Regions from separate parts of the Kosakonia beeri genome, predicted to be linked through region 1. Evidence: riboswitches for the same ligand, from Rfam matches in the RefSeq annotation. Region 1 holds a riboswitch; each other region holds the start of a gene.
The links. A riboswitch is a leader RNA that binds a small molecule or an ion and turns the genes downstream of it on or off. The one in region 1 is predicted to bind thiamine pyrophosphate.
Positions count from the first base shown of each region.

Region 2: linked by a shared signal. The riboswitch ahead of thiB (thiamine ABC transporter substrate binding subunit) and the one ahead of thiC (phosphomethylpyrimidine synthase ThiC) in region 1 are both predicted to bind thiamine pyrophosphate.
Region 3: linked by a shared signal. The riboswitch ahead of thiM (hydroxyethylthiazole kinase) and the one ahead of thiC (phosphomethylpyrimidine synthase ThiC) in region 1 are both predicted to bind thiamine pyrophosphate.

Region 1 is NZ_CM135106.1:4,631,479-4,633,743, reverse strand. It holds gene thiC (phosphomethylpyrimidine synthase ThiC) at 1-1,132, opposite strand, end outside; TPP riboswitch at 1,217-1,370, opposite strand; gene rsd (sigma D regulator) at 1,425-1,928, opposite strand; gene nudC (NAD(+) diphosphatase) at 2,020-2,265, shown strand, end outside.
Region 2 is NZ_CM135106.1:4,105,110-4,107,374, forward strand. It holds gene sgrR (HTH-type transcriptional regulator SgrR) at 1-930, shown strand, start outside; TPP riboswitch at 967-1,067, shown strand; gene thiB (thiamine ABC transporter substrate binding subunit) at 1,098-2,081, shown strand; gene thiP (thiamine/thiamine pyrophosphate ABC transporter permease ThiP) at 2,057-2,265, shown strand, end outside.
Region 3 is NZ_CM135106.1:1,700,753-1,703,017, reverse strand. It holds gene thiD (bifunctional hydroxymethylpyrimidine kinase/phosphomethylpyrimidine kinase) at 1-125, opposite strand, end outside; gene thiM (hydroxyethylthiazole kinase) at 122-904, opposite strand; TPP riboswitch at 939-1,034, opposite strand; gene ACUY4S_RS08160 (zinc-binding alcohol dehydrogenase family protein) at 1,343-2,265, shown strand, end outside.

The sequences.
Region 1 (2,265 bases):
TCTCGCGGAAGTGGGTATAGAGAAAATTCTCCTGATGGTGGGAGAGGCACCACTTGGCCATAATCGATCCGCCGCGTGAAACAATGCCAGTCAGGCGTTGCGCGGTCATCGGCACATAACGTAACAGGACGCCTGCGTGGATCGTGAAATAGTCCACTCCTTGTTCAGCCTGTTCGAGCAGCGTATCGCGGAAGGCCGGCCAGGTCAGATCTTCGGCGATCCCATTGACCTTTTCCAGCGCCTGATAGATCGGTACGGTACCGATTGGCACCGGGCTGTTGCGCAGGATCCATTCGCGGGTTTCATGGATATAGCGGCCAGTGGACAGATCCATCACCGTGTCTGCGCCCCAGCGGGTCGACCACACCAGTTTTTCCACCTCTTCTTCGATGGATGAAGTAACGGCTGAATTACCGATATTGGCATTCACTTTTACCAGGAAGTTGCGCCCGATGATCATCGGTTCCGATTCCGGGTGGTTGATGTTGGCAGGAATAATCGCGCGGCCTGCGGCAACTTCGTCGCGCACAAATTCCGCCGTGATATTGTCTGGCAGGCGGGCACCAAAACCTTCACCAGGATGCTGCCTGCGCAGCACTTCACTGCGAATGCGTTCGCGCCCCATATTTTCGCGGATGGCAATAAATTCCATCTCCGGGGTAACGATCCCCTGGCGCGCATAGTGCAACTGAGTCACACACTGGCCTTTTTTGGCGCGGCGTGGGGTCAGTAGCCCGCTGAAGCGCAGCTCATCAAGCCCTTCATCTGCCAGACGTGCGTTGGTATAGGCCGAACTGCGTGCGTCGAGCGTTTCGCTGTCATCACGCGCGGCTATCCACGGTGCGCGTAGCTTCGCCAGGCCTTGCTGCACATCGATGGCGATCGCCGGATCACCATACGGGCCGGAAGTGTCGTAAACCGGTACCGCTTCGTTCTCTTCAAACTGTGGTTGTTCTTTCGTGCCGCCAGTCAGCGTTGGGCTGAGCTGGATTTCGCGCATCGGCACGCGAATATCCGGCTGGGAACCGGTGATATAAATGCGTTGCGAGTTGGGGAACGCGGTGCCTTCCAGCGTGTCGATAAAGTGTTGCGCCTGGGCGCGTTGTTCACGGCGTGTAAGTTTTGCAGACATAGCTCATTCCAGACAGTAAGGAGATGGCTTGTCAGACGACGGATGGAGTAATGGCAGCAAACCGCCCGTAAGGGTGGCTGATGTGAATGGATTACTCTTGTTCCCTTCGCAGGTTTTAACCTGATCAGGTTCCGCGGATCCCGAATTAACGGTCTCAGCCTTTTCCACTTCATCTTTCGCGCCGCTTCGCGGCATGGCGAATCATGTTGTGGAGAGATAGGCACTCCGACAAGAAAAACCCCGTCCTCAGACGGGGAACTGCTTTTTAAACTACGCGTTACTTTTTAAGAATTCAAGCCGGACGCGCCATGCCGCTTTCGTCATTGGCGCTCTCATTGAGGTCGTAATCAAAGGCCAGCTCAATCAGTTTGTCTTCCAGCGTAAAGCGAGCGGCAAGCGCCTCGCCGATGCCAGAAAGCGCTTGCTGGAATTCAAGGCAGTTGTCGTCGTCGATGGCATTTTCGAGGCTGGAATCATAATAATCCATGATTTCGACGGTGTTCGCTTCAAGCAAAGGGTAAAGTTGGGTAGCGACTAAAAGTGGGCTATTCCCTTCCATTTCGCTAATGACGCGTTCATAAATACTGAAGTGGCCTGCGGAGAGATACTCCACCAGATTGTGACAAAAATCGTCCAGCGCTTTTTCGTTCAGCTGCATGTACGATCCTTTGCCAGGCTTAATGCCAACCAGATTGTAGTAAGAGACGAGAAGTTGCTTACGTACAAGTAGCCAATGGTCGACAAGTGTGTTACTTCCTCCAACGCGCTCTGTCAGGCTTTCTAACTGGTTTAGCATAATTGACTCCGCAATATGTCAGTGAAAAAGTGCTCATCCGAATGTAATAATAATGTTAACAAAATGCCAGTGAAGCTAAGGTAGTACTCGAATGGTTCGTGTTATTGAAGCATGTGATCATGGCTGGTGGATCGTGAGCCATGAACAAAAATTATGGTTGCCCGGTGGAGAATTACCACATGGGCAGGCAGGAAATTTCGATCTTGTGGGGCAGCGCGCTCTGCAGATTGGTGAATGGCAAGGCGAAACGGTATGGATGATCCGCCAGAATCGACGTCAGGATATGGGCTCTGTACGTCAGGTGATCGATCAGGATGCCGGGTTGTTCCAGCTGGCC
Region 2 (2,265 bases), 530 kb from region 1:
ATGGGTTACATTCCGGCAATGATTTTGCCTCGCGAGTGGAATACGATGGCCAACTTTGCCAGCCAGCCGATTGGCACCGGCCCCTATGCGGTCACCCGCAATACCCATAATCAGCTTAAAATCCATGCCTTTGATGATTACTTCGGTTTTCGCGCTCTGATCGACGAAGTTAACGTGTGGGTGTTGCCGGATCTCGCCGATGAACCGACCAGCGGCCTGACGCTCGAAGGGCCAACCGACGGCGAAAAAGCCGTTGAGAGCCGTCTCGAAGAGGGATGCTATTATCTGCTGTTCGACGCCCGCTCCAGCCGTGGCGCTAACCCGGCGGTCAGAGAATGGGTCAGCCAGGTGCTCTCACCCACTAACCTGCTCTGGCATGCCAATGAGCAATATCAGCGCTACTGGTTCCCGGCGTATGGTCTGCTGCCACGCTGGCACCATGCCCGCCCCGGCAGCGGCGAAAAACCTGCCGGTCTGGAAACCCTGACGCTCACGTTCTACCGTGAACATAACGAGCACGAAGCACTCTCCCGCACCATGAGCACCTTATTAGCAGAACATGGGGTAAAACTGATCGTACAGGAAGTGGAGTACGAGGAGTGGTATCGGGGTGAAGCCGTGAGCGATATCTGGCTTAACAGCGCCAACTTTACGTTACCGCTGGATTTTTCCGTGTTCGCCAACCTGTATGAAGTCCCCCTGCTGCAGCACTGTATTATGCGCGACTGGCAAGCCGATGCCGCACAATGGCGTACCGGCGACATGAACCTCGCCCTCTGGTCGCAAGAGTTGCTTGCCAGCAAAGCGATGGTGCCGCTTATTCACCACTGGCTGATGATTCAGGGGCAACGTTCCATGCGCGGGCTGCGTATGAACACACTGGGCTGGTTTGACTTTAAATCTGCCTGGTTCGCGCCACCGGACCCATAACGCTTTCCCATTGTTTACCAAATCATTACAATAGCGGCGTTCTCAACGGGGTGCTGCGCAAAGAGCGTGTGCTGAGAAAATACCCGTCGAACCTGATCCGGATAACGCCGGCGAAGGGATTTGAGGCTATGACTCAAAATCCTTTGCCACCCATATTGAGGTGCAAAGTGTTAAAAAAATGTCTGCCATTCCTGCTGCTGATTGCAGCGCCTGCTTTTGCCAAACCTGTATTGACCGTTTACACCTACGACTCGTTTTCCGCCGACTGGGGCCCGGGCCCTGCGGTGAAAAAAGCCTTTGAAGCCGACTGTGACTGCGAACTGAAATTCGTCGCGCTGGAAGATGGCGTCTCACTGCTTAATCGTCTGCGTATGGAAGGGAAAAAAAGTAAAGCAGACGTGGTACTGGGACTGGATAACAACCTGCTTGAAGCCGCAACGCAGACTAACCTGTTCGCCAAAAGCGGCGTCCCCACCGATGCCGTCAGCATTCCCGGCGGCTGGAAAAACGAGACGTTCGTTCCGTTCGACTATGGCTGGTTCGCCTTTGTCTACGATAAAAACAAGCTGAAAAACCCGCCGAAAAGCCTGAAAGAACTGGTAGAGAGCGACCAAAAATGGCGTGTCATCTATGAAGATCCGCGCACCAGTACGCCAGGCCTGGGTCTGCTGCTGTGGATGCAAAAAGTCTATGGCGACAAAGCCCCGGAAGCCTGGCAAAAACTGGCAGCAAAAACGGTGACCGTCACCAAAGGCTGGAGCGAAGCTTATGGGCTGTTCCTGAAAGGCGAGAGCGATCTGGTGCTAAGCTACACCACCTCACCGGCTTACCATCTGATCGAAGAGAAAAAAGATCACTACGCGGCGGCCAATTTCAGCGAAGGGCACTATTTGCAAGTGGAAGTGGCCGCCCGCACTGCCGCCAGTAAACAGCCGGAACTTGCGGAGAAGTTCCTGAAATTTATGGTTTCCCCCGCTTTCCAGAATGCTATCCCGACTGGCAACTGGATGTACCCTGTCAGCGATGTCACTCTGCCTGCCGGTTTTGAGACGCTGACAAAACCGCAGACGTCACTCGAATATAGCCCGCAAGATGTTGCCGCACAGCGCGCGGGCTGGATTAGCGCATGGCAACGCGCCGTCAGCCGCTGATTGCCGGCTGGCTGATACCTGGCCTCACCGCCGCCATTGTGATGGTGGCGGTGGCGCTGGCCGCTTTCCTGGCACTATGGCAAAACGCCCCCACCACCGCGTTGTCGGCGTTCTGGCAGGACAGCTACTTGTGGCACGTGGTGCGGTTCTCTTTCTGGCAGGCATTTCTCTCCGCCCTGCTCTC
Region 3 (2,265 bases), 2.0 Mb from region 1:
ACCAGCGCGGTGATCACCGAGCAGCCATACGCCCCCAGTGCAGAAAAGGTTTTTAAATCAGCCTGAATTCCCGCGCCACCGCTGGGATCGGTGCCAGCGATAGTCAGTGCGTTAATACGTTTCATGCATCTGCCCCTGCTGAATGCAGCGCATCAAGGAAGGCCGCCACAAAACTGCCGGGTCCTTCGCTGCGGGCCACCGCCTGGCTCCCGGCTTGCGACATCAACGCGCAGGCCGCGGCGACATTCGCCAGCCGATCGCCAGCAAGCGCGCAGCTGGCCGCCACAACAGCCGACAATGCGCAGCCAGTGCCCACTACTCGCGTCATGATCGCATCGCCACCGGTGACCATCAGGGTGCGTTGCCCGTCAGTGATGTAATCCACTTCGCCACTCACCGCAACGACAGCGCCCGTCTGCCTTGCCAGTGTTTGCGCTGCGGGTAACGCTGCGCTGGCGGTGTCCGTGGTATCGACGCCGCGCCCGCCGCTGCTCATTCCGGCAAGGGCAAGAATTTCCGAGGCATTCCCGCGGATCGCCGCAGGGTGCAAAGTAAGGAGTTGTGCGCAGAAAGAGGTTCGGTAAGTAAGCGCGCCGACGGCAACAGGATCTAACGTCCACGGCGTATCTGCTGCCTGCGCGCTGTCGATGGCCGCGCGCATTGCTTCGGCACGATCACGAGTAAGGGTACCGACGTTAATCAACAACGCATCGGCAATGGCTGCAAACTGCTGTGCCTCTTCGGGTTCAATCACCATCGCGGGCGACGCGCCCAAAGCCAGCAGCACATTGGCTGTAAAAGTCTGAACCACGTCATTGGTCATACAGTGCACTAGGGGAGAACGGCGGCGGAATTGCTGTAACACATGCGCGGTCTGCGCACGATCAAGCAGGTCAGGTTGCATAAATTCGCTCCTGCCCGGCGTGAAGAAGGGATGCCGGGCAGGCATCTGACTTCCCTACGCTGGCATTATCCAGATCAGGTGGTACGGGTATTTCTCAGCCTTCATACGAAGGGCACCCCGAGTCAAAGGGACAGTGCGTCCCGGTCAGCAGAGTAAGGGAATGTGCAGGCGAATACAAGGGAGCCCAAAAAGAGGCGATGGCAGATAATCTGGCGTTGATAAATATCCGCTGATGGCCCCCTGTCGCTCAAGGATCGAGCGCAGTGGCGAAGCAATGGATGTTCGGTGGCCTGCCATTCCCGGCTACGGCTGCGCTACAGGCTGTGGCGATTTTCACTGCTTAAGGATAAGTGCTGCTCCTTTTTACGGGTTTTTCATCATGACGGCGTTGTCTACCCTTACCGGCACTGAGATAAATAACGCATTAACGGAGTATTTATGAAAGCAATCGCCATTACCCACGCTGCCCCAAACGGTAACAACCTGGCCTTCCTGAACGATATCCAACTGCCGCAGCCGCAGGCCAGCGGCCATGACCTGCTGGTAGAAGTGAAAGCCATCTCGGTTAACCCGGTCGATACTAAAGTGCGCGCCGGTTTCAATGCCGAAACGCCTCGCGTGCTGGGCTGGGACGCCGTCGGCGTGGTGAAAGAGGTGGGAGAAGCTGTCACGCTTTTTCGACCGGGCGATGAAGTGTGGTATGCCGGGGCATTAACGCGGCCAGGCAGTAACAGCGAATTTCAACTAGTGGATGAGCGGATTACAGCGCTGAAACCCAAAACGCTGGATAACGCCTCTGCCGCGGCCCTGCCGTTAACCGCTATCACCGCCTGGGAGATGTTGTTTGACCGGCTTGGCATTCGCGAAAACGGCAACGAAGGGGATGTACTGCTGATCGTTGGCGCGGCAGGCGGCGTCGGCTCAATCATTACCCAACTGGCGCGCAAATTGACGCGCATGACGGTGATTGGAACCGCTTCACGCCCCGCCAGCCAGCAATGGGTTCTGGAGCGCGGTGCTCATCATGTGATTGATCACAGCAAGCCACTGACCGAAGAGCTGGCACGGATTGGCATAAAAGAGGTGACGCATGTCGCCAGCCTTACCAACACGCAGGACCATTATCAGCAATTGATTAATGCCCTGAAACCGCAAGGCAAGCTGGCGCTCATTGATGATCCCGACAGTCTTGATGCACTGCCGCTGAAGGCAAAAAGTGTGTCCCTGCACTGGGAGTTTATGTTTACCCGGTCGATGTTTACCACGGACGATATGATTGCCCAGCACCGATTACTGACACGCGTCGCCGCGTTGATTGACGAAGGTGTATTACAAACGACGCTCGGGGAACACTTTGGTGC